Regions from separate parts of the Pseudomonas sp. ZL2 genome, predicted to be linked through region 4. Evidence: riboswitches for the same ligand, from Rfam matches in the RefSeq annotation. Region 4 holds a riboswitch; each other region holds the start of a gene.
The links. Region 4 has a riboswitch for cobalamin ahead of ABM562_RS17880 (TonB-dependent receptor). Riboswitches for the same ligand answer to the same signal wherever they lie in the genome.
Positions count from the first base shown of each region.

Region 1 (7,201 bases), on a different contig from region 4:
ATGGCGCTGGCTACCAGGTTCGGATCAGAAGGGTTGACCCGCTGATCGACGTGCTGGCCGTAGTAGCTGTAGGGCCAGCCGTAGAAGCCGCCATCCTTGACCGAGGTAATGTAGTCGGGCACCAGGTCGCTGCCGATCTCGTCGCGCTCGTTGACGGCGGTCCACAGCTGGCCGGTATGGGGTTCCCAGGCCAGGCCGTTGGGGTTGCGCAGGCCGGAGGCGAATATGCGCTGCTGGCCGCTGGCCGGGTCGATTTCCCAGATCGCCGCACGGCCTTTTTCCTGGTCCATGCCGTTCTCGCCGACATTGCTGTTGGAGCCGACAGTGACGTAGAGCTTCTTGCCGTCACGGCTGGCGATCACGTTCTTGGTCCAGTGATGGTTCAGTGTGCCGCCCGGCAAATCAGCCACCGGCGTACCCGGGCCCTTGATCGAGGTGGCGCCGGATTCGTAATGAAAGCGCAGCAGGCGATCGGTGTCGGCGACGTAGAAGTCGTTGCCAACCAGGGCCATGCCAAACGGAGAATTGAGGTTTTCGATAAAGGTCGTGCGGGTTTCCGCGACGCCGTCATGGTCGCTGTCGCGCAGCAGGCTGATGCGGTTGGCGCTGGGGACGCCGGCGCCGGCGCGGTCCATGACCTTGCCCATCACCCAGCCGCGAATGCCCTTGCCGTCATCGGGCTTGGGCGGGGCATTGGTTTCGGCCACCAGGATATCGCCATTGGGCAGGGCGTAGAGCCAGCGCGGGTGGTCCAGGCCTTCGGCAAAGGCCGCCACCTGAGTGCCGGGCGCGGCCTTGGGCGTCATACCCCGGGGCCAGCCGATGGCCGGGGCGATGTTGACGGTGGGAATCAGGGTCTTGTTGGGTTCGGGCAATTGCGGCGACGGGCCGACCCCGTCGCTGACCTCCAGGCGCGCGTTCTCGCCGCACCCGCTTAATCCCGCAGTCACTGCCAGCAGCAGTGCAATCCGGCTGATGCCCATGTCGTTTCCCTCGCGATGATGGCCGCTATTGCCAGTAGAGGCGGATCAGGCGCGGGAGGTTCCCTGGTTCAGGCCTGCTTGAGCAGCAACGCCACCCCGGGGTGGTACTGGCCGGCTTCGTTGTGCAGCTTGCGGTAGGCGTAGGGGAAGTACCAGGCAATGGCGCAGGCGTTGTGCTTTTGCAGGTCGTCGACCAGGTCCTGTAGTTCTTCGGGGCTGGCGTGCTGGCCGGCTTTCCAGGGGCTGGCGAACAGCGCGGCGACCTTGAGCTGGCTGGGCGCGGCAACCTGGCGTGCGGCATACACGGTTTCGGCCAGGGCATTGTTCAGGTCCAGCCTGGCAATTTTCGGCCAGCGCTGGCTGGCTTGCAGGTAGGCGGCTTCTTCGCGGTTGGCGATGTACAGGTCGCAGCGACCTTCACGATCACCGTCATCGCGCTGCTTCTTGCTCTGATGCTGCTGCAGGGTCACCAGCTCGGCTTGCCAGGCGGCGGCCGAAAGCAGGCCGAGGTTGGCTTGGGCACCGTGCCAGTAGGGCGCATCGCCATCACCGAGGGTGTGGTTGAAGCGGTCGATGCAATCGACCCAGCGCTCCAGGGCGGGGCGCAGGAATTCCAGGCGCGCATTGTTGATGATCAGGCCTTGCATGCTGCTCTCCCTTATAGTTGTGATCGAGTACAGCCGAGGTATGGCTATTTGATATCACTGAAGTCAGTGTTGCACAAGATGTCAAAGGCGCCATTGATCCAGGCCAGTTCAGCGCCTTTCATTGACGCTCCGGGTGCAACCCTCTAACCTTCGCGACTTGTTTCAGGTGCTCTGCAGGCGATGGCCTGGCAGGGTGAAACAGGGAAGCCGGTGGGCGCGCAAGGCGCGCGAATCCGGCGCTGCCCCCGCAACGGTAGGTGAGTCAAGGCCGCGCAGGGCCACTGGGTGTTCGACCCGGGAAGGCGCACGGTCCCGGGTGTTCATGGCCCCGCTCACAAGCCCGGAGACCGGCCTGTTACAGCCAACGGCATCACGGAGGGTGATGCGCGGTTCCTCCGGCCTGTGCCGTAGCCCTGCGCGTTTTCCGTCTGCCATATCCATTCATTTGTCACGCCGTTCCTCGCCGCGAACCCTGAGCAGCCATAGACTGCTACGCTCGTTGCGGGTCGGCCGACAGTGGTTTGCGGAGAACCTCATGACTGAATCCACCGAGCGCGACGAACGCCACCTGGCGCGTATGCAGCGCAAGAAGGCCGTCATCGACGAGCGCATCGCCAATTCGCCTAACGAATGCGGCTTGCTGCTGGTGCTCACCGGCAATGGCAAGGGCAAGAGCAGTTCGGCCTTCGGCATGCTCGCCCGGGCCATGGGCCATGGCATGCAGTGCGGCGTGGTGCAGTTCATCAAGGGCCGCAACAGCACCGGCGAAGAGCTGTTCTTCCGACGCTTCCCGGAACAGGTGCGCTACCACGTGATGGGCGAGGGCTTTACCTGGGAAACCCAGGACCGCCAGCGCGATATCGCTGCTGCCGAAGCCGCCTGGGCAGTGTCGCGGCAGATGCTTCAGGACCCGTCGATCGCCTTCGTGGTGCTCGATGAGCTGAACATCGCCCTCAAGCACGGTTACCTCGATCTGGACCAGGTCCTCAGCGACTTGCAGGCGCGCCCGCCGATGCAGCACGTGATCGTCACCGGTCGTGCGGCCAAGGATGAAATGATCGAACTGGCCGACACCGTCACCGAAATGGGCATGATCAAGCACGCCTTCCAGGCCGGTATCCGCGCCCAGAAGGGCGTCGAGCTATGAGGGATGCGCGCCATTGCCCGGCGGTATTGATCGCCGCACCGGCTTCCGGCCAGGGCAAGACCACGGTGACCGCCGCTCTGGCGCGCCTGCATCGCAACCAGGGGCGCAAGGTCCGCGTATTCAAGTGTGGCCCGGACTTTCTCGACCCGATGATTCTCGAGCGCGCCAGCGGTGCGCCGGTGTATCAGCTCGACCTGTGGATGGTCGGCGAGCAGGAAAGCCGCCGTCTGTTATGGGAAGCGGCGGCTGAGGCCGACCTGATCCTGATCGAAGGGGTCATGGGGCTGTTCGATGGCACGCCATCGAGCGCCGACCTCGCTCGTCATTTTGGTGTGCCGGTGCTGGCGGTGATCGATGGCACGGCCATGGCCCAGACCTTCGGTGCCCTGGCCCTGGGCCTGGCGCGCTATCAGCCGGACCTGCCGTTTGCCGGGGTGCTGGCCAACCGCGTCGGTACCCTGCGCCACGCTCAATTGCTCGAAGGCAGCCTGACCGAAGGGCTGCGCTGGTACGGCGGGCTGTCGCGAGAAACCGGCATCGAACTGCCGAGCCGCCACCTGGGCCTGGTCCAGGCCAGTGAACTGAACGACCTCGAAGCACGCCTGGATGCAGCTGCAGCCGCCCTGGGCGCCAGTTGCGATGCGGCTTTGCCGCCGGCGGTGAGTTTCGCCGCGCCGACCGAGCTTGTGAGCGAGCCCTTGCTGCAAGGTGTGCGCATCGCGGTCGCCCGCGACGAAGCCTTTGCCTTCACCTATGGCGCCAACCTCGACCTGCTGCGGGCCATGGGCGCGGAGCTGGCGTTCTTCTCGCCGCTGCATGACGTGAGTTTGCCGCAGGCCGACAGCCTGTACCTGCCCGGTGGTTACCCGGAGCTGCATCACCAGGCCCTGGCGGCCAACTCGCCGATGCTCGCAGCCATTCGCGCCCATCATCACGCCGGCAAGCCGTTGCTCGCCGAATGTGGCGGCATGCTCTATCTGCTCGATGCCCTGACCGATGTCGCTGGTGAGCGCGCCGAATTGCTCGGGTTGCTGGCTGGTGAGGCGGTGATGCAGAAGCGCCTGGCCGCCCTGGCCTTGCAGGCGGTGGAATTGCCCGAAGGTACCTTGCGCGGGCACACCTACCATCACTCGCTGACCAGCACCGGGCTTGAGCCGATTGCCCGTGGCCAGAGCCCCAACGGTGGCCGTGGTGCCGAAGCGGTGTATCGCTGTGGCCGGCTGACCGCTTCCTACGTGCATTTCTACTTTGCCTCCAACCCCCAGGCGTCGGCGGCGCTGTTGTGTCCATGACCGAGCATGCCTTTACCGAAGCCGAACGCGCGGCGGTCTACCGCGCCATTGGCGAACGCCGTGACATGCGCCACTTCAGCGGCGGCGAAGTCGCCCCTGAACTGCTTGCACGCCTGCTGCAAGCCGCGCATCAGGCCCCCAGTGTTGGCCTGATGCAGCCCTGGCGCTTTATCCGCATTACCCGACGTGAACTGCGCCAGCGTATCCAGGCCCTGGTGGAGGAGGAGCGGTTGCGTACCGCCCAAGCCCTGGGCGAGCGCTCCGACGACTTCATGAAGCTCAAGGTCGAAGGCATAAATGACTGTGCCGAACTGCTGGTTGCCGCGCTGATGGATGAGCGCGAAGCGCATATCTTCGGCCGCCGAACCTTGCCGGAAATGGACTTGGCATCGCTGTCGTGTGCGATCCAGAACCTCTGGCTGGCCGCCCGCGCCGAAGGCCTGGGCATGGGCTGGGTATCGCTGTTCGAACCCCGGGCCCTGGCCGAGCTGCTGGGCATGCCGGCCGGTGCCAAGCCGCTGGCAATCCTTTGCCTGGGGCCGGTGCACGAATTTTACCCGGCGCCCATGCTGGTGCTTGAAGGTTGGACCACGGCGCGTCCGTTGCACGAAATGCTGTTTGAAAACCAGTGGGGAGAGTCTTGATGAGTGTGGCGTTGCTGACTGTGGCCGGGGTGGCGCTGGATGCGTTGCTGGGCGAGCCCAAGCGCCGGCATCCACTGGTCGCCTTCGGGCGCATGGCCGGGCGCCTGGAGCAACGCTTCAATGCCGGTGGCCGCGGCTGGCGCAGCCATGGCGTCACCGCCTGGTTCCTGGCCGTGGTGCCGCTGACCTTCCTGGCCATGCTGCTGTCCTGGTTGCCGTACATTGGCTGGCTGGTGGAAGTGCTGGCGCTGTATTGCGCCCTGGGCCTGCGCAGCCTCGGCGAGCACGTGACGCCGGTGGCCGAAGCCTTGCGCCAGGGCAACCTGGAACACGCCCGCCAGCGCGTGGGTTACCTGGTCAGCCGCGAAACCCGTGAGCTGGATGAAACCGCCGTGGCCCGCGCCGCCACCGAGTCGGTGCTGGAGAACGGCAGCGATGCGGTGTTTGCCGCGCTGTTCTGGTTCGTCGTTGGCGGTGTGCCGGGGGTGGTGCTCTATCGCCTGAGCAACACTCTGGACGCCATGTGGGGCTATCGCAATGAGCGCTTCGAACGCTTCGGCTGGGCTGCGGCGAAGATCGACGACCTGCTCAACTACATTCCGGCGCGGCTGGTGGCCCTGACCTACGCGCTGCTGGGCAAGACCCGCCTGGCCCTGCACTGCTGGCGGCGCCAGGCGCCGTTGTGGGACAGCCCCAACGCCGGCCCGGTAATGGCTGCCGGAGCGGGGGCGCTGGGTGTCGAGCTGGGCGGCCCGGCGGTGTACCACGGCGAGCTGCACGAGCGCCCGCAGCTGGGCGAAGGCCCGCAGGCCGATGCCGAGGCCATCGAGCGCGGCTGGCGCCTGGTGTGCCAGGGCGTGTGGTTGTGGTTACTGCTGTTGTGCCTGGGAGCTGAATTCTATGCTTGAGCACGGTGGTCGCCTGCAGCGCGCAGTGCAGCAATACGGTATCGCCCGCGAAGACTGGCTGGACCTGTCCAGCGGTATTGCGCCTTGGCCCTATGCAATCCCCGAGATCCCGCTGCGCGCCTGGGCACGCTTGCCCGAGACCGACGACGGCCTGGAACAGGCTGCCTGCGAGTACTACCAGGTCAACCAGTTGCTGCCCGTGGCCGGTTCCCAGGCAGCGATCCAGGCGTTGCCGCGCTTGCGCCGCCCCGGTACGGTCGGCGTACTGTCGCCATGCTACGCCGAGCACGCCGAAGGCTGGCGCCGTGCCGGGCATCGGGTGCGTGAGTTGGCTGAAGATCAGGTTGACTACTACCTCGACAGTCTCGACGTACTGGTGGTGGTCAACCCCAACAACCCCACTGGGCGGCTGATACCTGCCGAGCAACTGCTCGAATGGCATGCGCGCCTGGCCCGTCGCGGTGCTTGGCTGCTGGTCGATGAAGCCTTCATGGACAACACCCCGCAGCACAGCATCGGCGAACACGCCGAGCGCCCGGGCCTGATTGTGCTGCGCTCGTTCGGCAAGTTCTTTGGCCTGGCCGGTGTGCGCCTGGGCTTTGTCCTTGCCGAGCGGCAACTCCTGCAATTGCTCGCCGAACAGCTCGGGCCCTGGACCATCAGTGGCCCGACGCGCATCCTCGGCCAGGCGTGCCTGCTCGATAGCGCCGCGCATCAGCAGCAGATTATCCGCTGCGCCGTGGCCAGCCAGCGCCTGGCCGAGGTGCTCAGCGCTGGTGGATTCGCTGCGCACGGCAGCTGCGACCTGTTCCAGTACCTGGTCACCGAGCAGGCGCCGCAACTGCATGAATTCATGGCCCGGCGCGGCATCCTGCTGCGCCTGTTCAACCAGCCGCCCAGCCTGCGCTTCGGCCTGCCGGCCAGCGAGCAGGATTTCCAGCGCCTGGCCCGGGCCTTCACCGATTACCGCAAGGAACAGCCATGACCACCTTGATGGTGCAGGGCACCACCTCCGATGCCGGCAAAAGCACCCTGGTGACCGCGCTGTGCCGCTGGCTGCTGCGTCAGGGCGTTGCCGTAGTGCCGTTCAAGCCGCAGAACATGGCGCTCAACAGTGCGGTGACCGCCGAAGGTGGCGAGATCGGCCGAGCCCAGGCGGTTCAGGCCCAGGCAGCCGGCCTGGCGCCGCACACAGACATGAACCCGGTGCTGCTCAAGCCCAACAGCGACACCGGGGCCCAGGTGATCGTCCATGGCCGCGCGGTCACCAGCATGAATGCCGTGGCCTATCACGACTACAAGGTCATCGCCATGCAGGCTGTGCTGGCCTCGCACCAGCGCCTGAGCACAGCCTATCCGGTGGTGATGGTTGAAGGTGCCGGCTCGCCGGCCGAGATCAACCTGCGGGCCGGCGACATCGCCAACATGGGTTTTGCCGAGGCGGTGGATTGCCCGGTGATCCTGATTGCCGACATCAACCGTGGCGGGGTTTTCGCCCATCTGGTCGGCACCCTGGAATTGCTCTCGCCGAGCGAGCAGGCGCGGGTCAAAGGTTTTGTCATCAACCGTTTTCGCGGTGA
Region 1 is NZ_JBGOGX010000028.1:46,551-53,751, forward strand. Features, by position in the region: gene ABM562_RS18270 (PQQ-dependent sugar dehydrogenase) at 1-983, opposite strand, end outside; gene ABM562_RS18275 (hypothetical protein) at 1,052-1,630, opposite strand; cobalamin riboswitch at 1,778-2,000, shown strand; gene cobO (cob(I)yrinic acid a,c-diamide adenosyltransferase) at 2,166-2,777, shown strand; gene ABM562_RS18285 (cobyrinate a,c-diamide synthase) at 2,774-4,069, shown strand; gene bluB (5,6-dimethylbenzimidazole synthase) at 4,060-4,713, shown strand; gene cbiB (adenosylcobinamide-phosphate synthase CbiB) at 4,713-5,621, shown strand; gene cobD (threonine-phosphate decarboxylase CobD) at 5,614-6,606, shown strand; gene ABM562_RS18305 (cobyric acid synthase) at 6,603-7,201, shown strand, end outside.
Region 1: another riboswitch for cobalamin. It lies ahead of cobO (cob(I)yrinic acid a,c-diamide adenosyltransferase); the one in region 4 lies ahead of ABM562_RS17880 (TonB-dependent receptor).

Region 2 (7,201 bases), on a different contig from region 4:
ACCGAGTAGTTGACCACGGTCATCATCGGTACCACGGCGCTGAAGGCCACCAGCAAAAACACCGGCAGCACCAGCCACCAGGCCTTGTTGTTGGGCACCTTGTTCATGGCCGGGCCTCCAGCAGCACGTCATCGGCATAGAGCATCAGCCACTGCGCCGGAAAACTGATCCAGGCCTGGCCCACCGGCAAGGTGCGGTCCTCGCCCAGGCGCACTTTGAGCGGCACGCCTTGCAGGTCGAGGCTGAGAATCTTGTAGGTCCCCAGGTCTTCGACATCCACCACCCGGGCGCTGAAGCCTTCGTCGAACGGCGCGTCCCAGACCTGGACGAATTCCGGGCGGATGCCCACCTGCAGGTGCGTGGTGTTGCTCGCCGCCAGGCGCTCCTGCAGATCCCCAGGCCATGGCAGGTGGATGCCGGCAAAGCCGACCCCGCCGGGCTGCACCTGCACCGGGATCAGGTTCATCCCCGGGCTGCCGATGAAGTAACCGACAAAGGTGTGGCGCGGCCGTTCGAACAACTCGCGCGGGGTGCCGAACTGGACGATCTGCCCGCCATACATCACCGCGATCTTGTCAGCGAAGGTCGAGGCTTCGAGCTGATCGTGGGTGACGTAGATCATGGTGATGTTGAACTGCTCATGGATCTGCTTGAGCTTGCGCCGCAGCTTCCATTTAAGGTGCGGGTCGATCACCGTCAGCGGCTCGTCGAAGAGGATCGCCGAGACGTCGTCGCGCACCAGGCCGCGGCCCATGGAGACCTTCTGCTTCTCATCGGCGCTGAGGTTGCGGGCTTTCTTCTTCAACAGGTTACCCAGGTCGAGCACCTCGGCGATCTCTGCCACCTTCTTGCCGATGCGCACTTCATCCAGGCCCTGGTTGCGCAGCGGAAAGGCCAGGTTGTCGAACACTGTCATGGTGTCGTAGACCACCGGGAACTGGAACACCTGGGCGATGTTGCGGGCCTGCGGCGACAGCGCGTTGACCACCTTGCCATCAAACAATACCTGGCCCTGGGACGGGCTGAGCAGCCCGGAAATGATATTGAGCAACGTGGATTTGCCGCACCCCGAAGGCCCGAGCAAGGCATAGGCACCGCCCTGCTCCCAGACATGTTCGAGCTCGCGCAAGGCATAGTCGTCAGCGCCCTGCGGGTCACGGCTGTAGCTGTGCGCCAGCTGTTGCAGGCGAATCTCGGCCATCAGGCGACCCTCGCTTCACGCAGGCCCGGCGCCTGCACCAGTTGCCCGGCGGTGTCGAAGACAAACAGCTTGTGGGTGGGGATGAACACCCGGATCGGCGCATCGACGTGGTACTCGTGCACGCCGGGCAGGTGCAGGACCAGGCGAAAGTGCTCGTTGCGCACATGCAGGAAGGTTTCCGAGCCGCTGATTTCCGCCAGTTCCACCAGCACTGCCAGCTCCAGGTCATCGTCGTTGGACGGCACCAGGCTGATATGGCTCGGGCGCACGCCGAAGCGGTAATCGCCATCGCCAATGCGGCGCAGATCGGCGTTCATGGCGAAATGCACGGCACCGGCAAAACTCACCTCATTGCCGCTGATACGCCCGGGCATCAGATTGATCGGCGGCTCGGAAAACAGCTCGGCGGCCAGCACCGTGCGCGGCTGGTGATAGACCTGGGCAGTGGGCCCGCTCTGCACGATGCGCCCTTCATGGAGGATGGTGGTGGTGCCACCCAGGGCCAGGGCTTCGTTGGGTTCGGTGGTGGCGTACACGGCAATGCAATGGCGGGCGGCGAACAGCTCGCGCATCTCCTGGCGCAACTCTTCACGCAGCTTGTAGTCGAGGTTCACCAGCGGCTCATCGAACAGGATCAGTTCGGCGTCCTTGACCAGTGCCCGAGCCATGGCCGTGCGTTGCTGCTGACCGCCCGACAGCTCCAGCGGCAAGCGTTGCAGAAACGGCTCGATACGCAGCATCTGCGCGGTCTGCTGGACTTTCTCGCGGATCAGCGCTTCGGCCATGCGCGCCTGGCGCAAGGGTGAGGCAATGTTCTCGAACACGCTCAGGGTCGGGTAGTTGATGAACTGCTGATAGACCATCGACACATTGCGCTGGCGCACCGGGCGGCCGGTGACATCTTCGCCATTCATCAGCACCCGGCCATGGTCCGGCCGATCAAGCCCGGCCATCAGGCGCATGAGGCTGGTCTTGCCGGCCAGGGTGCGGCCGAGCAGCACATTGAACGAGCCGGGCTCGAAGCTCAGGCAGGCATCGTCGATGCACACCTGGTTATCCACGGTACGGCTGACATGTTCGAGCGTGAGCGACATGGCGCGGCCTTCTTGTTGTTATCGAGCAGGCGCACAAGGCAGAGCCAGATTCGTGCCAGCAGTTGCCAAGCCTTTGCCGGCAAAAGCATTTCAACGAATTTACCAATGGCCGGGGTTCACACCTGAACAGAAATGAACAGCCTTCGCTGCACAGTTGAACAGCCGCGGCATTGACAATGAACAGGACTGAACAACACTGGATCAGACAAAAACAACAACACTGCCGCCGGCAGAGGACGGGCCCATGGCCGCATCCACCAGCGCCCATGCGCAACTGATCCAGGCCTCCTGGCAGCGCTGCCGCGCCTACGGCCTGGATCACCAGTCACAACCGCAGTTCGGCGAAGCATCCGCCGCCCAGGTCAGCGAACTGCTCGAACGCGAGCATTCACTGCTGGGCACCACCCGCGACGAGGTGCTGCCGCAATACGCGCACCTGCTCGGCAACTCCAGTTACCTGATCATGCTCAGCGACCATCAGGGCCAGTTGCTCGATGCCTGGGGCACCCGCCGCTTTATCGACCCGCGCCAGCGCCACGGCTTTGTCGCCGGCGCCTGCTGGCGGGAACAAGGGGTGGGCACCAATGCCATCGGCACCGCCCTGGCTACCGGCGAGGCGGTGCATGTCAGCCAGGATGAGCACTTCCTCAAGCTCAACCGCTTCATGGCCAGCGCCGCCGCCCCCTTGTTCGACGCCGAGCGCCAGTTGATCGGCGTACTCGATGTGTCCAGCGACAGCTACCTGCCGACGGCGCAAACCCAGGGCCTGGTGCGGATGATGAGCCAGAGCCTGGAGAACCGCCTGATCCTGGCGCGCTTTGCCGGGGATTACCGGCAACTGAGCTTCAATACCGGCGCCAACAACCTCGACAGCCAATGGGCCGGGCTGCTGGTGTTCGATGACCAGGGCCGGGTGCTGGCGGCCAATCGCCGGGCCGACAGTTTGCTCGGCCAGAATCCGTTGCAACTGAACCTGGAGCAGTTGTTCAGGACGCCCCTGGTGCAACTGCTCGGCCACAGCGCAGAGCAACCGTTCGCCGTGCAGGTGACCGGGCGCAACCGTTTTCATTGCCTGTTGCATGCCCCCACCCAAGCCCCGCGGGCCACACCGGTCAGCCATGCGCAAACCACCTGCGACCCGCGTATCGACAAGGCCCTGCACCAGGCCGGGTTGTTGCTGGAAAAGGACATTCCGCTATTGATCGAGGGCGAAACCGGAGCTGGCAAGGAAGTCTTCGTCAATGCCCTGCACCGCGCCAGCAGCCGCGCCGGCCAGCCGTTGATTGCGGTGAACTGCGCAGCGATTCCGGCCGAGCTGGTCGAGTCGGAGCTGTTCGGCTACGAGAAAGGCGCATTCACCGGCGCCCATCACAAGGGCAACATCGGCCTGATCCGCAAGGCCGACCGGGGCATCCTGTTTCTCGATGAAATCGGTGACATGCCGCTGCCGACCCAGGCACGCCTGCTGCGTTTTCTGCAGACCCGCAACATCCAGCCATTGGGCAGTGGTGAACCGATCCCGGTGGATATCCGCGTGGTCTCGGCGACCAACCAGAACCTCGCCGACCAAGTACGACTGGGCCACTTTCGCCAGGACCTGTACTACCGCATCGCCGGTCTCAGCCTGATGCTGCCGCCCTTGCGCGAACGCAGCGACCGCCTGGCCCTGATCGAACAGCTCCACCAGCAGCACCGCGAGCCCGGGGCGCCGACGCAACTGCCCGGCAAGGTGCTGGAACTGCTGCTCCAGCACCCCTGGCCGGGCAACCTGCGCCAGCTGGCCAGCGTGCTCCAGGTCGCACTGGCGCTGGCGGGCGGGCGGCCGATTGCTGTGGAGCACCTGCCGGACAGTTTCTTTGCCGATCTGCCCGCCTCCAGGCCGCAGCCCCCCGTGTTGCCGCCACCAGCTAGCGCCGACGACCTCGGCCAGCGCCTGCAAGGCCTCAACGGCAATATCTCGGCCCTGGCCCGGGCCCTGGGCATCAGCCGCACCACCCTGTACAAGCGCCTGCACGCCCAGGGCCAGGCCGGTACAGTTGACGAACGCCTGGGCTGATGGTCAGATGCCTGCCAGTTTCAGGTGCCTGCCGCCGCCGTGCGTCAGGTGAAACGGGAAGCCGGTGCGTCGTTATCGACCAGTCCGGCGCTGCCCCCGCAACGGTAAGCGAGTGAAGCATTCAACCCGCCACTGTGCCCACAGGCATGGGAAGGCGAATGGCTTCAAGCCTCGCAAGCCCGGAGACCGGCCTGAAGCCCCACGACTGCACGCAGTCATTTAGGCAAACCTGCGGAGGGCGGGCACGAGCCGGCTGCCTGGCGCGTGTTGGCTGGGGCCCTCCTGTGCGCTTCGCGAATGTTTTTCGAGAAGTCCATGACAGCAACAACCCCCAAGCGTCGCCGCGGCCGCGTCGCCGAAGATGAAATCCAGAGCAAGCCCGAGTGGTCGCAGATCCCCGAGCATACCCGCCACGTGATGCTCTGCACCGGCCCTCGCTGCGTGCAACGCGGTGCCCTGCCGCTGTGGAAAGTCCTGCGCCGCGAGCTGCTGGTGGCCAACCGTATCGAAACCACTGACGGCGTGCTGCTGACCCGCAGCCATTGCCAGTTCCCCTGCAACCTCGGCCCAGTGCTGACGGTGTATCCGGACCGTTGCTGGTACCGGGTAGCCAACGCCGAAGACGCGCAACGGCTGGTGCGCGAACACCTGATCGAGGGCCAGCCGGTGCCCGATCTGCTGCTCAATGGCCAGGTGTCATGAGGTGGTTCGGCGCCAGCTTGCTGGCCGTGTTGAGCAGCAGCGCCCTGGCCCTGGACTATCAAAACTGCGGGCAGACCTGGCAACTGCCACATGACCGTCCACAACGCATCCTGGCCCTCAACCAGCACGCCGCCGACCTGCTGCTGGCCCTTGAAGCCGGCCCAACCCTGGCCGCGGTCAGCTATATCGATGACGACCCGCAAGCCCTGGCCAGCGGACGCTATCGCGGCGTCCCCCTGCTGTCACGCCGCTACCCGGCAACCGAGGTCGTCTATGCCCAGGGTTACGACCTGCTGGTCGGCGGTTTTGCCAGTGCCTTTCGCGACAGCGACGGCGTAGCCCTGCGCACGACCTTGAAAGCCAACGGCATCGGCACTTACCTGCTGGAGAACGCCTGCGCGCCAGCGACCGAAAACGGCTTTGCCGCCGTTGAACAAGACCTGCGTGTCCTCGGCCGCCTGTTGCAGCGCGACGCCCAGGCCAGCCACCTGATCGCCCGCCAGCGCCAGGATCTGGCCGCTGCTAAAGCCATCGCCGGGCACGGGCAGCCGCTGTCGGTGTTCTACCTCGACAGCGAGGTCAACGGCCTGCACAGCGAAGGCAAGCGCGGCTTCATCACCCAACTGATCGACGCGGCGGGCGGCCGCAACCTTTACGCCGAGGTCGAGCTGAACCGGGTCACGGTCGATGCCGAAAGCCTGCTGCGCGCCGACCCCGACGTAATCATCCTTGCCGATGCAGTGTGGTCGCCCGCCGCCGGCAAGCGCGCTTACCTGCGCAAGCACCCGGCGCTCTCGCACTTGCAAGCCGTGCGCAACAATCGCCTGATCGACCTGCCCTTCACCCACATCCTTGCCGGCGAACACAGCGCCAGCACCGCGCTGAGCCTGGCGCGGCAGCTGCGCGCCTTCAAGCAAGACCCACCTTGAGTCATCACAGCAGATTCCGCTGTCAAACCCACTATTTCAGCTTTACCGGCTGAGCGCCCAACGCGCTTCAGCCGGGATTTATCATTGATCACGTCGACAATAAGCACACAGCCAACCCCGGATGCGTGCCTCGATGCAAACAACAAATACAGTCTTGATGATCCGCCCGGCGCGGTTCGCCTTCAACCCGGATACCGCCCTCAACAACCGTTTCCAGCAAGCCCTGCTCGAGCCGGAGCAGGCACAGCAGAAAGCGCTGGAAGAGTTCGATGGTTACGTCGACACCCTGCGCCAGCACGGCGTCGAAGTGCTGGTGGTGCAGGACACCCCGGCGCCGCACACCCCTGACTCGATTTTCCCCAACAACTGGTGGAGCAGCCACGCCGACGGCAGCCTGGTGCTCTATCCGATGGAAGGCCAGAACCGCCGCCTGGAGCGCAGCAAGGGCGTGCTCAAGGTGCTCGAAGAGCGTTTTGCCGTCCGTCAGACCATCGATCTGAGCCCCCTGGAACAGCAGAGTATGTATCTGGAAGGGACCGGCAGCATGGTCCTGGATCGCGAGCACCGGATCAGCTATGCCTGCCATTCCGGGCGCACCCACACCCAGGCCCTGCGCCTGTTCGCCGAACAGCTCGACTATCGCCTGTGCCTGTTCCACGCCGTCGACCGCCACCAGGCGCCGATCTATCACTGCAACGTGATGATGAGCGTTGGCCGCGGGCTCTCGGTGGTCTGCCTGCAGGCCCTGCCCGAGGCCGCCGAGCGCCGCGCCCTGGAGCACTCGCTGCGCGACACCGGCAAGGACATCCTGGCCCTGGATTTCGACCAGCTCGAAGGCTTCGCCGGCAACATGCTTGAAGTCCACGACAAGCAAGGCCAGCCGCTGCTGGTGATGTCGCGCAGCGCCTGGCGCTCGCTCAGCCCCGAACAGCGCCGGCAGGTCGAACAGCACAGCCACCCGGTGGTGGTGAACATCGACCATATCGAGCGCATTGGCGGCGGCAGCGCGCGCTGCATGCTCGCCGAAGTGCACCTGCCCGTCCGTCACTGATTACAACAAAGGAGTTCATCATGACCCGCTATATCGACGTTACCGACCTCAGCCGCCTGGTGGTACGCAAAGGCCTGAGCACCTGCATCAGCGAAATGGCCGAGTACATCCGTGAGGACTACCTGCGCTGGCAGGACTTCGAAAAATGCGCACGCCTGGCCAACCACT
Region 2 is NZ_JBGOGX010000017.1:46,160-53,360, reverse strand. Features, by position in the region: gene ABM562_RS14275 (carbohydrate ABC transporter permease) at 1-107, opposite strand, end outside; gene ABM562_RS14270 (ABC transporter ATP-binding protein) at 104-1,201, opposite strand; gene ABM562_RS14265 (ABC transporter ATP-binding protein) at 1,201-2,295, opposite strand; gene ABM562_RS14260 (sigma-54-dependent Fis family transcriptional regulator) at 2,540-4,351, shown strand; cobalamin riboswitch at 4,357-4,560, shown strand; gene ABM562_RS14255 ((2Fe-2S) ferredoxin domain-containing protein) at 4,667-5,053, shown strand; gene ABM562_RS14250 (ABC transporter substrate-binding protein) at 5,050-5,982, shown strand; gene ctlX (citrulline utilization hydrolase CtlX) at 6,116-7,033, shown strand; gene ABM562_RS14240 (ornithine cyclodeaminase) at 7,054-7,201, shown strand, end outside.
Region 2: another riboswitch for cobalamin. It lies ahead of ABM562_RS14255 ((2Fe-2S) ferredoxin domain-containing protein); the one in region 4 lies ahead of ABM562_RS17880 (TonB-dependent receptor).

Region 3 (7,201 bases), on a different contig from region 4:
CGGCGTAGATGATCACCGGGCAGCGCTGGATCAGGCGCTGGCCCTTGACGGTGATCAGCTCCGGATCGCCGGGGCCGGCGCCGATGAAATAGACGGTCATGGGGAGTCCTTGCGGGGAAAGTGCAGATTATCAGCGAAAACCGCTGGTGCAGGCCAATGCCAGGCTGGCGTCGGCCTGCAGGGTGCGGGGTACCAGTAGGCGGGCCGGGCTGCCAAGCTGCTCGGCCAGGGCCAGGGCGGCGCTCTCGGCCACGCCATAACAGCCACTGTGCCGGTAAGCCACCGCAGAACGATGGCTCAGGCGTTGTTCGAAAACAGCCAGTTGCGCCGCACTGAAGAACAGCAGCGGCACGCCCAGGCACCGGGCCAGTTCATGCAGGCCGGGTTCGTCGTGCTTGAGGTCGATGCTGGCTAGGCCCATGACCGCGCCGGGCGGCAGGTCATGGGCGAGCAGGGTACGCGTGAGCAGGTCGCTCAGGGCGTCGGCCGGGCAGCCGCGACGGCAACCCAGGCCGAGGTACAGCTGCATCCGTTCAGGCCTGGCTCGAACGGCGATACAGCCAGGCACTGATCAGGCCCAGGGCCAGCCAGAACGCGGCGTTGGTCAGCAGCGAAGCGACCTTGAACTCGGCTTCCAGGGCTTCTGGGGCGAGCATCTGGTGGACTTCAGGCTGCGGCGCGCCAATCACGTGAGGCACCACCAGCAACACTGCACCGACTATCTTCAGCAGCCAGTTGTGGGCGAACACGATCAAGGCCAGACCGACGGCGGTGGCGGCAGCCGTGCCGACCCACCAGGCTTGGCGCTGGGCCAGGTCGGCGGCAGCAGTACCCGGCAGCTCCGGGGGCAGGCCCAGGGTCGGCGCCAGGCAGAACACGGCAAAGCCGCCCAGGCCCCAGAGCGCGCCGCTGATCACGGTCTTCGGTGCGCGCAGGGTGTAGAGCGCGGCGAGGATCAGGGCGAAACCGACCGCCACCACCAGGTTGCCGCCGGTGGTCGACAGCACCCGCTGCCAGCCGTCTTCCGGCGACCAGGCTTCGCTGTCGTGATGATGCTCGGCGGTACCGGCCGCATGTTCATGGGGCGCCTCGACCGCAGGCGCGGCGCTTTCATAGGTTTCCGCCTGGAGAATCAGCGGCGCGACCCAGAAGCTTTGCAGCAGGGTCAGCAGCAGGGCGGCCAGCAGGCCGGTAAAGCCTGCAGTACTGGCGATACGCTTGATCATCGGGGCAGCACTCAGTGGCAAGGGAAGGCGGCGCTGTGGCGGGTATCGTGGGCGGCGTTATGCACCGCTTCGATGTGCGAGAAACCGGCGAAGTAGACCAGGCACAGGCCCAGCAGCGAGGCGCCGACAGCAACCAGCAGGCGCTGGCTGAGGCTTGAAGGGGTAACGGCTTCATTACTGGCGGTACTGGTACGCATGGCGCTTTCCTCTTGGTGTTGTCGGCAACAGGCAAGCGCAGCCAACCCCTGCACGAGGATCGCCCAGGGGGTGTAACAGCGCCCGCCCACCGCGGGTTTGTTCGGTCAAGCGTCGGGCCGGTCTCCGGGCTGGTGAGGGTTGGCAGCTGGCCACACCACAGGCGTCACCTTCCCATGCCAGGCAGCGGGCACAGTGGTTCTGACGCTTTTCTCACTTACCGTTGCGGGGGCAGCACCGGACTTGTCGTACACCAAATAAAGAAGTGTATGACGCACCGGTTTCCCAGTTTCACCCTCAAGGGGCACCCAAACGAATGGCGTTAGCAAATCACGGGCGCGGGCAGGCGTCAATCGTGACAGCAGTTGACCGCTCACCGGGCACTGCGTAGCCTAGCCGCTTCGAGGTTCTTCGGCGCTGGCCGAAGCTAAGACGGGAACGCGGTTGAAGCCGCGGCTGCCCCCGCAACTGTAAGCATTGAAGCGTTCGACACAGCCACTGCACCGCGTGCGGGAAGGCGTCGTTCGACTGGCCCTGGCGCCGGTGCAATGCAAGCCAGGAGACCTGCCTCGGACAGTTTCCGACATTCAACCGGGCGGGGTGATCCGGTGGCGAACAGGCCAGGTGCGTGACACCTTTGGCGCTCGTCCCGCATGCCCGCCATCCTGCCAAGGGCATCGACATGAAAACACTGGCCAAACTCCCCGTCACCATCGTTACCGGCTTCCTCGGCTCGGGCAAGACCACGTTGCTGCGGCATATGCTCGACAACGCCCAGGGGCGGCGCATCGCGGTGATCGTCAACGAGTTTGGCGAGCTGGGCATCGACGGCGAAATCCTCAAGCAGTGCAGCATCGGTTGCAGCGAAGAAGAGGCCAACGGCCGCGTCTATGAGCTGGCCAACGGCTGCCTGTGCTGCACCGTGCAGGAAGAGTTCTTCCCGGTGATGCGCGAATTGGTGGCCCGTCGCGGCGACCTCGACCATATCCTCATCGAAACCAGCGGCCTGGCCCTGCCCAAGCCCCTGGTGCAAGCCTTCCAGTGGCCAGAGATTCGTAACGCCTGCACGGTCGATGCGGTGATCACCGTGGTCGACAGCCCGGCCGTCGCCGCCGGCACCTTTGCCGCCTACCCGGACCAGGTCGATGCCCAACGCAAGCTCGACCCCAACCTGGACCACGAATCGCCGCTGCACGAGCTGTTCGCCGACCAGTTGGCCAGCGCCGACCTGGTGGTCCTGAACAAGGCCGACCTGATCGCTGCCGACGACCTGGCCAAGGTGCGGGCCGAAGTCGTAGAAGAGCTGCCACCGGCGGTGAAGGTGATCGAAGCCAGCAGCGGCCGTCTGCCGCTGGACGTGCTGCTGGGCCTGGGCGCCGAATCCGAGGCGCATATCGATGGCCGCCGCACCCACCACGATTCGCACCACGACGGTGACGATCACGACGACCATGATCACGACGCCTTCGACTCGATCTCCATCGAGCTGCCGCAAGCCGACGAAAGCCTGCTGCTCGATGCCCTGACCCAGTTGGTCGTGCAGCACGGCATCCTGCGGGTCAAGGGCTTTGCCGCTATCCCGGGCAAGCCGATGCGCCTGCTGATCCAAGGCGTGGGCACCCGTTTCGACAAGCACTTCGACCGCGCCTGGCGCAGCGAAGAGCCGCGCACCACGCGCCTGGTGCTGATTGGCCAGGAACTGGATGCGGCACAACTGGAAGCGAGCCTGCGCGCCGCCCTGGGCGCTTGACCGATGCACCTGCTGCGGACCCAGCCCGGTGGTTTTGTACCGGACGACAGCATTGCCGACCTCGGCCAGACCCCGGCCGAGCTGGTAATCCTCTGCAGCGGTGACTCGCACCTGGCGCTGCTGGCCGAAACCGCCCAGCAGTTGCCCGAGGATTTCCCCAGCCTGCGTCTGGCCAACCCGATGCAGGTACAGAATCACGCCTCGGTCGACCTGTATGTCGACCAGGTGCTGCGCCATGCCAAGGTCATCCTGGTGTCGCTGCACGGTGGCGTCGGCTACTGGCGCTATGGTGTGGAACAGCTGCTGGAGCTGGCCGCCCGTGGTGTACAACTGATCCTGGTGCCGGGCGACGACCGTCCGGACCCGGAGCTGACCAGCCTCAGCACGGTGCCGGCCGAGCAGGCCGAACGGCTCTGGCACTTTCTGCGCCAGGGCGGCAAGGCCAATGCCCTGAACCTGTTCAACTGCCTCGCCAGCCAGCACTTGAATTGCGCCTACTCCTGGAGCGAGCCGCAACAACTGCCGCGTACTGCGGTGTATCACCCGCGCAAGGCGGCTGCGGCGCTGGAGGACTGGTTCGGCGAGTGGCAGGTCGAGCAGCCGGTGGTGCCGATCCTGTTCTATCGCTCGCACCTGCAGGCGGCCAACACCGCCTTCATCGATACATTCTGCGAGCGTTTGCAGCTGGCCGGGCTCAACCCCTTGCCGATTGCCGTGGCCAGCCTCAAGGAGGCCGGTTGCCTGCAGCAGGTCGAGGACTGGCTGGACCAGGTCGACGCTGCACTGATCATCAACACCACAGGCTTTGCCCAGTCGAGCCCCGAGCAGCCGCACCTGCGGCCGTTTCGCCGCGATATCCCGGTGTTGCAGGCGATCTGCGCCCAGGACAACGAGCCGGCCTGGCAGGCCAGCGAGCAGGGCCTGGGTGCCCGCGACCTGGCCATGCACATCGCCTTGCCGGAGCTGGACGGGCGCATCATCACCCGGCCGATCAGCTTCAAGGACCTGGCCTGGCGCAGCGAGCGCAGCCAGTCCGACGTGGTCTGCTACCGCGCCCAGCCCGAGCGCATGGACTTTGTCGCCGAGCTGGCGCGGCGCTGGTGTGACCTGGCGCAGCTACCCAACGCACAGAAGCGTGTGGCGCTGATCCTGGCCAACTACCCGACCCGCGATGGCCGCATCGGCAATGGCGTGGGGCTCGACACCCCGGCCGCGGCGCTGAATATCCTGCGCGCCTTGCAGGCGCAGGGCTATCCCCTGGCCCCCTTGCCCGCCAGCGGTACGGCGCTGATCCAGGCCTTGCTCGGTGGCGTCAGCAATGACCTGGACAGCCTCGACCTGCGTCCGTGCATGCAGAGCATGGCCCTGGACGATTACCTGGCGGCGTTTGCCGCCTTGCCCGAGGCCAACCAGATAGCCGTGCGCGAACGCTGGGGCGAGCCGAGCCAGGACCCGATGTTCCGCAGCGGGCGGATGATGATCGCCGGCCTGCGCTACGGCCTGACCTTCGTCGGCATCCAGCCGGCCCGTGGTTACCAACTGGACCAGAGCGCGGTCTACCATGACCCCGACCTGGTGCCGCCGCACGCTTACCTGGCGTTCTACTTCTGGCTGCGTCACGGCTTTGCCGCCGATGCGCTGATCCATGTCGGCAAGCACGGCAACCTGGAATGGCTGCCGGGCAAGGGCGTTGGCTTGTCCGACAGCTGCTGGCCGGACGCCTTGCTCGGCCCGCTGCCGAACATCTACCCGTTTATCGTCAACGACCCGGGTGAGGGCGCCCAGGCCAAGCGGCGCACCCAGGCGGTGATCATCGACCACCTGATGCCGCCGCTGACCCGCGCCGAAACCTATGGGCCCTTGCGTCACCTGGAACTGCTGGCCGACGAGTACTACGAGGCGCAGTTGCTCGACCCGCGCCGGGCCCGCGAGCTGCAGCGCGACATCCTGGCGCTGGTGCGCGACAACCATATCGACCGCGAGCTGCAGATCGAAGGTGCGCTGGACGATGCCGCGGTGTGGCTGCCGCGCCTGGACACCTACCTGTGCGACCTCAAGGAGTCGCAGATCCGCGATGGCCTGCATGTGTTCGGCGAGTCGCCTGCCGGGCGTTTGCGCACCGATACCTTGCTGGCCCTGTTGCGGGTGGAGCGCGGTGATGGGCGCGGGGCCAACGGCAGTTTGTTGCGGGCCCTGGCCAGGGCGCTGAACCTGGGCTTCGATCCGCTCGATTGCGACCTTGGCCAACCCTGGCAGGGCCCGAGGCCTTCACTGCTGGCTACATTGGACGAGGCATGGCGCACGGCGGGCGATACCCGCGAGCGCCTGGAGCTGTATGCCAGCCAGTTGATCGAGCAGACGCTCGACGGCACCGTGCAGCTTGCCGGCGGCCCGGAATGGGCGCAAGTGCAGGCCATTCTCGAGGCGCTGGAGCAGCAGGTCGCACCGCGACTGGACGGCTGCGGCCCGGCAGAAATGCACGGCCTGCTCGCTGCCCTCGACGGCCGTTTCGTGCCCGCTGGCCCGAGTGGCGCGCCAAGCCGCGGACGCCTGGACGTGCTGCCGACCGGGCGCAACTTCTATACCGTCGATGTGCGCAACCTGCCGACCACCACCGCCTGGCGCATCGGCTTTGCCTCGGCCAACCTGATCCTCGAGCGTCATCTGCAGGACCATGGCGATCACCTGCGCCAACTGGGCCTGTCGGTGTGGGGTACGGCGACCATGCGCACCGGTGGTGACGATATCGCCCAGGCCATGGCCTTGCTCGGTGTGCGACCGGTGTGGGCCAGCGGCAGCCAGCGGGTCGACGATTTCGAAATCCTGCCCTTGAGCCTGCTCGACCGGCCGCGGGTGGACGTCACCTTGCGCGTCTCGGGGTTCTTCCGCGATGCCTTCGGCAACCTGATCAAGCTGTTCGACGCTGCTGTGCAAGCGGTGGCGGCACTGGATGAACCGGATGACCTCAACCCCCTGGCGGCCAAGGTCCGTAGCGAACGTACTGAATTGCTGGCCCAGGGTGTGGATGCCGAACAGGCGGGCCGTCAGGCCGGCTGGCGGGTGTTCGGGGCCAAGCCGGGCGCCTATGGCGCGGGCGTGCAGAATGCCATCGACGGGCGCCTGTGGAATGACCGCCAGGACCTGGCCGAGGTTTACCTGAACCACGGTGGCTATGCCTACGGCGCTGCCGATGACGGCACGCCGGCGCGCGCCCACTTTGCCCGGCGCCTGAGCCAGGTGCAGGCGGTGGTGCAGAACCAGGACAACCACGAGCACGATCTGCTCGATTCCAATGACTACTACCAGTTCCAGGGCGGCATGCTTGCCGCCGTGGAAAGCCTGGGCGGCAGCAGCGTCGCCAGCTACCACGGCGATCATAGCCAGCCGGATCGGCCGCGCATCCGCACGCTGAAAGAAGAGCTGAACCGGGTGATCCGTGCCCGGGCGCTGAACCCCAAGTGGATCGACGGGGTCAAGCGCCACGGCTACAAAGGTGCCTTCGAGCTGGCTGCCACCGTCGACAATCTGTTCGCGTTCGATGCCACCACGCAGCTGATCGACGACCACCATTACCAGTCGCTGGCCGACGCCTATGTGCTCGATGGCCCGACCCGCGACTTTATCCGCCAGCACAACCCCGAGGCGCTGCGCGACATCACCGAGCGCCTGCTCGAAGCCCAGCAACGCGGGCTCTGGCAGGAGCCCGGCGAGTACCGCGAAGCCCTGGAAGAACAGCTGCTGGACGGCGAAGAAGAGAATTGAAATGAGCGAACCTGCACACTTCCCCCTGGCTGCCGTGGTCGGCGCCGATGAGCTGAAACTGGCGCTGTGCCTGACCGCCATCGACCCGAAGATCGGCGGCGTGCTGATCGAAGGCCCGCGCGGCATGGCCAAGAGCACCCTGGCCCGGGGCCTGGCGGATTTGCTCGGAGCGGGGCCGTTCGTGACCTTGCCGCTGGGTGCCAGCGAAGAGCGCCTGGTCGGCACCCTCGACCTGGATGCGGCGTTGGGCCAGGGCAAGGCGCAGTTT
Region 3 is NZ_JBGOGX010000010.1:89,370-96,570, reverse strand. Features, by position in the region: gene cobM (precorrin-4 C(11)-methyltransferase) at 1-100, opposite strand, end outside; gene ABM562_RS10885 (cobalamin biosynthesis protein) at 131-529, opposite strand; gene ABM562_RS10880 (CbtA family protein) at 534-1,226, opposite strand; gene ABM562_RS10875 (CbtB domain-containing protein) at 1,238-1,423, opposite strand; cobalamin riboswitch at 1,522-1,749, opposite strand; cobalamin riboswitch at 1,809-2,007, shown strand; gene cobW (cobalamin biosynthesis protein CobW) at 2,104-3,171, shown strand; gene cobN (cobaltochelatase subunit CobN) at 3,175-6,933, shown strand; gene ABM562_RS10860 (ATP-binding protein) at 6,935-7,201, shown strand, end outside.
Region 3: another riboswitch for cobalamin. It lies ahead of ABM562_RS10875 (CbtB domain-containing protein); the one in region 4 lies ahead of ABM562_RS17880 (TonB-dependent receptor).

Region 4 (7,201 bases):
CGATAAGCTGTTCATGCACCAGGCCCTGAGCGAAGGCCGCCGCGCCTTGCCCACCTGCCTGCCCAATCCCCCGGTGGGCTGCGTGCTGGTGCGCGACGGCCGGATCATTGCCCGCGGCTTTACCCAAGCACCAGGGCAACACCACGCTGAAGCCATGGCCATGGCGCAGTTCGACGGCGATGCCGACGGGGTGACGGCCTACGTGACCCTCGAGCCCTGCTCCTTCCATGGCCGCACGCCGTCCTGTGCCACAGCCTTGATCAAGCGCGGCATCAAGCGCGTGTTCGTTGCCATGCTCGACCCCGACCCGCGCAATGCCGGGGCGGGTATCGCGTTGCTCGAACAGGCCGGCATAGAGGTGATCATCGGCTTGCTCCAGGCACAGGCGGCGGGTGACCTGACGCCCTACCTGAACAGGGCCGGGGCAGCGCTCGACGTTTGCTGAGGGACAACCGCGCGGGCTGAATCGTTAAGGCAAACGGTTGCGCCTAGCACTATGGTCGGGCACATAACCGGTAACATTTAGTTCAAACCGTGGACATGATTGTTTATGCTGGCGGGCTTATGCCATGGCGCATCGCCACATCGACAAGTATTCGCCCATGAAAATTTTCTTAGTTCTACTGTTTGTTTTCTCGATTGCCTACGTCCATTTCCGCGGCCGGGTACGGCACAAGGTCACCCGTCAGCTGGGTGATCACTCGAGCTTCCTGGCCCCGGTCAACGTGTTCCTGTACCTGTTCTCCAAGCTGCCGGCCAAGCCGTACCTGCCAGTCGAGTCCTTCCCCGAGCTCAAGCCGTTGCAGGACAACTGGCAGGAAATCCGCGCCGAGGCCCAGCAACTGCTGCACGTCGGCGAGATCAAGAGCTCGCAGAACTACGACGACGTCGGCTTCAACTCGTTCTTCAAGAGCGGCTGGAAGCGCTTCTACCTGAAGTGGTACGGCGAGAGCCACCCTTCGGCAATGAAGCTGTGCCCACGCACCACCGAGCTGCTGCAGGGCATCGGCACGGTCAAGGCGGCGATGTTCGCCACCCTGCCGCCGGGCTCCAAGCTGGTGCGCCACCGCGACCCTTACGCAGGCTCGTACCGCTACCACCTGGGCCTGGACACGCCAAACGATGACGCTTGCTACATCTGCGTCGACGGCGAGAACTACGCCTGGCGCGACGGCGAGGCGGTGGTGTTCGATGAAACCTACATCCACTACGCCTCGAACCAGACCGAGCACAACCGCATCATTCTGTTCTGCGACGTCGAGCGTCCGCTCAAGTACCGCTGGGCCACGGCGTTCAACCGCTGGTTCAGCCGCAGCGTGATGGCCGCGGCCGCCGCGCCCAACGATGCCGGTGACAAGACCGGCGGCATCAACCGCCTGTTCACCCGCATCTACAAGATCCGCGAGCGCGGCAAGGCGCTGAAGAAGCGCAACCGCACCCGTTACTACCTGGAGAAATGGGCGGTGGTGGCGGCGCTGGTGCTGGTGTTCATCTATATCTGACTCAGACCGCTATCGCTGGCAAGCCAGCTCCCACAGGTTCAGTGCATGCTTTCTCTGTGGGAGCTGGCTTGCCAGCGATGAGACCCTCTCCCTCCCAAAGTCTTGCCTTTCCCCGACCATCGACCAACGGCGCCCTGCCGCAAAAAAAACTAACGTCACTGTTCTAGTTGCCAACCACACCAAGGTGAAGACAATGAGCATGATGGACTGGGATGCCTACCGTAATCAGTTGATGGGCGGCATCGGCGATCTCAAGCAACTCTCTCCCGACACGGTTAACGGTTACATGACCGCCAGTGGCGCCGGAGCCAGGACCAACCACCTGGACGCCAAGACCCGTGAGCTGATTTCCCTGGCCGTGGCAGTCAGCACCCGCTGTGACGGCTGCATCGCCGTGCACTCGGCCCAGGCGGTCAAGCAAGGCGCGACCCGCGAAGAAATCGCCGAAGCCCTGGGCGTGGCCGTGGCCATGAACGCCGGGGCGGCGCTGGTGTATTCGGCGCGGGCACTGGATGCCGTGGGCAAGGCTGGGCTGTAACCTCTCCCTCACGTGAGCGCGCGGTCGCGCCGCGCCTCACCCACTTCCTGGCGTTTTCGCATAAGCTAGCGGGCGAACCGTTTTCAGGAACCGCCATGATCCACATCCGCCCCATGACCGCCGCCGACTTCGAGCTTTTCTGGCCGACCTTCCAGGGCATTGTCAGCGCCCGCGAAACCTATGCCTTCGACCCGGCCATGAGCCAGGAGCAAGCCCGCCAGCTGTGGCTGGAAGCGCCGCTGCGAACCCTGGTGGCCGAAGAGGATGGCGTGCTGCTCGGCTCCTACTTCCTCAAGGCCAATGCCGCCGGCCCCGGCAACCATGTCAGCAATTGCGGCTACATGGTCTGCGACGCCGCCCGTGGGCGCGGTGTCGCCAGGTTGATGTGCGAGCACTCGCAGCAGCTGGCCCGGGAGCTGGGTTTTCTGGCCATGCAGTTCAACTCGGTGGTGTCGAGCAACGAGGTCGCGGTGGCCTTGTGGCAGAAGCTTGGCTTTGCCATCGTCGGGCGTTTGCCCAATGCCTACCGGCATGCGCGCCTGGGGCTGGTGGACAGCCTGGTGATGTACAAGTGGCTGGAAGAGCCGAAGCAGCCAATGCTGATCGGGCGCAAGAATATCGAGGCGGTGGTGTCGCGCAAGCGCGGGCGTTGAGACGTCGCTGTCTGAGCTGGACTCATCGCTGGCAAGCCAGCTCCCACAGCTACGGTGCACACCGAACCCTGTGGGAGCCGGCTTGCCGGCGATGCTGTTGACCTAGAAGCGCCACCCAAAAACTGATCTGCTCAGATACGCAAGCCGTTGACTGCAAAGGTTTTCGGTGTTCAGATGCGCGCCAGTTTCAGGTGTCCTGCGCCGCCGTGCGCAGGGTGAAACGGGAAGCCGGTGCGTCATGCAAATGACCAGTCCGGCGCTGCCCCCGCAACGGTAAGCGAGCGAAGCCTTCGAAACACCACTGTGCCTCGGCATGGGAAGGTGAAGGCCTTCACGACCCTCGCAAGCCCGGAGACCGGCCTGAAGCTTCTGTTTGGCAACCCCGCGGTGGGCGGGCGCAGGCCGGTTGGCGTCCGCCTGCGCGTGCGCCATGCCTCCATGCGTTGTTCCCTCCGGGATTCATTCTTCCTGTTGACTGTGGAACGACATGTCCCGAAATTCCAAGCTTCATACCCTGGCGGCCAATGCCCTGGCCCCCTGCCTGGCATTCTCCGTGCCGGCTTTCGCCGAAGACACCAGCCCCTCTGCCCTGGCCCTGCCCTCGACGGCCATCACCAGCAGCAGCGACAACCAAACCATCAGCCTGGCCACCCCGCTGCCGACCGGCTCGCGCCTGGACCTCAGTGCCATGGACACCCCGGCCAGCACCAGCAGCCTCGCCAGCGAGGTCATCGACGGGCGCAACAACCTCACCGTGCAGGACGCCGTGACCCGCTCGCCGGGCATCACCTCGGTCGCCACCCCGGGCAACGGCAATACGGCGCTGTCGGCCCGCGGCTTCAGCGGCCACGGCTCGGTGATGACCCTGTTCGACGGCTCGCGCATGTACACCGGCGCCGGTACCCAGAGCTTCCCGGTCGACCCGTGGATGGTCGAGCGCATCGACGTGATCCGTGGCCCGGCCTCGGTGCTGTACGGCGAAGGCGCCACGGGTGCGGTGATCAACGTGATTCCGAAAAAACCTTTTACCGGCGAGATCCGTAACCACCTGCGCCTGGGCTATGGTTCCTACGACCGCCAGCAACTGGGCCTGGACAGCGGCGGCTCGCTGAGCGAGCGGCTGAGCTACCGGGTGACCCTCAACCGCCAGGAAAGCAACGGTTGGGTCGACCGCGGCGACTCGAAGAACCTGGCCATGAGCGCCGCCCTGCGCTTCGATGCCAGCGACGACCTGAGCTTCACCCTCGCCCACGAGCGCGGCGATGCCGACCCGATGAACTACTTCGGCACGCCGCTGATCGACGGCCATTATCGCGACAGCCTGCGCAAGAAAAACTACAACCTCAAGGATTCGGCCCAGCACTACCACGACGAGTGGACCCGCTTTAACACCGACTGGGCCATCAGCGATTCGATCAGCGCCAGCAACCAGCTGTACTACATCAAGAGCCGCCGGCACTGGCGCAACGCCGAGGACTACACCTGGAACAGCGGCGTCGGCCAGCTTGAGCGCGGCAGCTACCTGGAGATCAAGCACGACCAGGAACAGGTCGGCGACCGCCAGAGCTTCACCTTCGACCATTCGCTGTTTGGCCTGGCCAGCAAAACCGTGGTCGGCGCCGAGTACAACCGCATCCGTTTCGGCATCGACAGCAACTCGCCGTACAACGACATCGGCGGCGATTTCATCGACCCGTGGCAGCCGGCGCCGGGCTACTTCCACAGCGCCAGCCCGACCCGCCCGCAAACCGACAGCACCACCCGCACCTTCGCCCTGTTCGCCGAGAACCGCACCCAGCTGTCGGAGCGCTGGTCGCTGGTCACCGGCATTCGTCGCGACCAGAACCACATCGACCGCAACAACCTGGTCAACGACACCCGCACTGACCGCAGCCTCAACGGCGGCAACTGGCGCGCCGGGCTGGTGTTCGCAGTCAACGACGAGCTGAGTCTGTACGGCCAGTACTCCACCAGTGAAGATGGCGTCAGCGACCTGGTGACCTTGAGCCCGAGCCAACAGAAGTTCGACCTGACCGAAGCCAAGCAGACCGAGTTCGGCCTCAAGCAGCTGTTCTGGGATGGCCGTGGCGAGTGGACCCTGGCGGCCTATCACATCGTCAAGAAGAAGCTGTTGGTCGACAACCCCGACACCCACCAGAAGGAACAGGCCGGGCAGCAGACCTCCGATGGCCTGGAAGCGACCCTGGAGCTGGCCCTGGCCAACCAGTGGCATGTCTCGGCCAACGCCTCGGTGGTGCGCGCCAAGTACGACGATTTCGACCAGACGGTGGGCGGGCAAACCGTTTCCCGTGCTGGCAATCGCCCAAGCAACGTACCGCGGCGGACCGCCAACCTGTGGGTCAGCAAAGGCTTCAGCCACAACGTAGACGCCGGCATGGGCCTGCGTTATGTCGATGAGCGCTATGCCAACACCGCCAACTCCCAGAGCGTGCCGGGCTTTACCGTGGTCGATGCCAACCTGGGCTGGCAGGTGCTGCCGGATGTGCGTCTGGGCCTGCAGCTGAACAACCTGCTCGACCGGCGTTATGCGGCCACTGCGCACAGTGGCGAGCAGTGGCTGATGGGTGAGCCGCGGTCGTATTTTGCGACGGTGGATTACACGTTCTGAGGTGAACCGGGGCTGCGTTGCAGCCCATCGCCGGCAACGCCGGCTCCCACAATGGGCCTGTGTACACCGGGCCTGTGGGAGCTGGCCTTGCCAGCGATGAGGCCGGCCCTGTCAACCTAGCTCAGGCAAGCTATAGCGCTCGGCAAAATACTGGCGAAAAAACTCCACCGCCACCCGCACCTTGGCCGAACTGGCCAGCGGCGAGGTATACACCGCCCAGATGTCCGCCGGCTGGTGATACTCCGCCAGCACCTGCACCAGGCGCCCATCGGCCAGGCTGTCGTGCACATCCCACCACGAGCGCAGCAAAATTCCTCGCCCATCCAGGCACCACTGGTGCGCCACTTCACCATGGTTGCTCGACAGGCTGCCGGTCACCCGCACGCTCTCCTCGCCCCCCGGCCCTTCCAGCTGCCACACGCCAAACGGGTGGTCACGCTCCTTGATCACCAGGCAATCATGGCTGGCAAGCTCGGCCAGCACCTTGGGCGTGCCGCGCCGGGCCAGGTAGGCCGGGGAAGCGCACAGCACCCGGCGGTTCCTGGCCAGCGGCTTGGCAATCAGGTTGGGGGCGATGGCGTTACCGACGCGAATATCCAGGTCGACGCCCTCTTCAATCAGGTCCACCAGGCGGTCATGCACGTCCAGGCGCACATCCAGGCGCGGGTAGCGCTCGGCCAGTTCCGACAACGCCGGGGCCACAAATCGCCGGCCCAGGCCAAGGCTGCTGGCAATCCGCAGCTGGCCCACCGGTTCGCGGTGCTGGGCGCTGATGTCGTCGCCCATGCGCTGCACCGCATCGAAAATCTGCTGCGCCCACTGGTACACCCGCTCGCCCTCCTCGCTCACCGTCACCCGCCGGGTGGTGCGGTGCAGCAGGCGCACTTCAAGGGTTTGCTCAAGCACGCGGATGCGTTTGCTGATGAACGCGGCCGACATGCCGAGCTCTTCGGCCACCGCCGCGAAGCTGGCGCGCTTGGCCACCTGGAGGAAGATATTGAGGTCGTCGAGGCTGGGAAGATTATTCACGATGCGTGCACTAAGAATCCATGAATCACGAGATTATCTCTGAATCCTGCCCTTATAGCATGAGCCGCACCTGTTCCCTAGACAACGAGTGCGCCCCTCATGAGCAAGACTTTCAGAATCGCCGCAATTCCCGGTGACGGCATCGGCAACGAAGTACTCCCCGAAGGCATCCGCGTGGTCGAGGCCGCCGCGCGCAAGCATGGCCTGGACATCAGCTTCGAATTCTTCGAATGGGCCAGCTGCGATTACTACCTGGCCCACGGCAAGATGATGCCGGACGACTGGTTCGAGCAGCTCAAGGATTTCGACGCCCTGTACTTCGGCGCCGTGGGCTGGCCAGACAAGGTCCCGGACCACATCTCGCTGTGGGGCTCGCTGCTGAAGTTTCGCCGCGACTTCGACCAGTACGTGAACATCCGCCCGGTGCGCCTGTTCCCCGGCGTACCCTGCCCGCTGGCCGGCCGTGAGCCTGGCGACATCGACTTTGTGGTAATCCGCGAGAACACCGAAGGCGAATATTCGTCCCTGGGCGGGCGCATGTTCGAAGGCACCGACAACGAGTTCGTGCTGCAGGAGTCGGTGTTCACCCGCCGGGGTGTCGACCGCATCCTCAAGTACGCCTTCGAGGTGGCGCAAACCCGCGAGCGCAAGCACGTGACCTCGGCGACCAAGTCCAACGGCATGGCCGTGAGCATGCCCTACTGGGACGAGCGCACCGCGGCCATGGCTGCCAATTATCCGGAAATCAGCTGGGACAAGCAGCACATTGATATCCTCTGCGCCCGCTTCGTGCTGCAGCCGGATCGCTTCGACGTGGTGGTGGCCTCGAACCTGTTCGGCGACATCCTCT
Region 4 is NZ_JBGOGX010000027.1:17,754-24,954, reverse strand. Features, by position in the region: gene ribD (bifunctional diaminohydroxyphosphoribosylaminopyrimidine deaminase/5-amino-6-(5-phosphoribosylamino)uracil reductase RibD) at 1-445, shown strand, start outside; gene lpxO (lipid A hydroxylase LpxO) at 603-1,502, shown strand; gene ABM562_RS17890 (carboxymuconolactone decarboxylase family protein) at 1,696-2,040, shown strand; gene ABM562_RS17885 (GNAT family N-acetyltransferase) at 2,136-2,693, shown strand; cobalamin riboswitch at 2,866-3,071, shown strand; gene ABM562_RS17880 (TonB-dependent receptor) at 3,181-5,322, shown strand; gene ABM562_RS17875 (LysR substrate-binding domain-containing protein) at 5,434-6,351, opposite strand; gene ABM562_RS17870 (tartrate dehydrogenase) at 6,451-7,201, shown strand, end outside.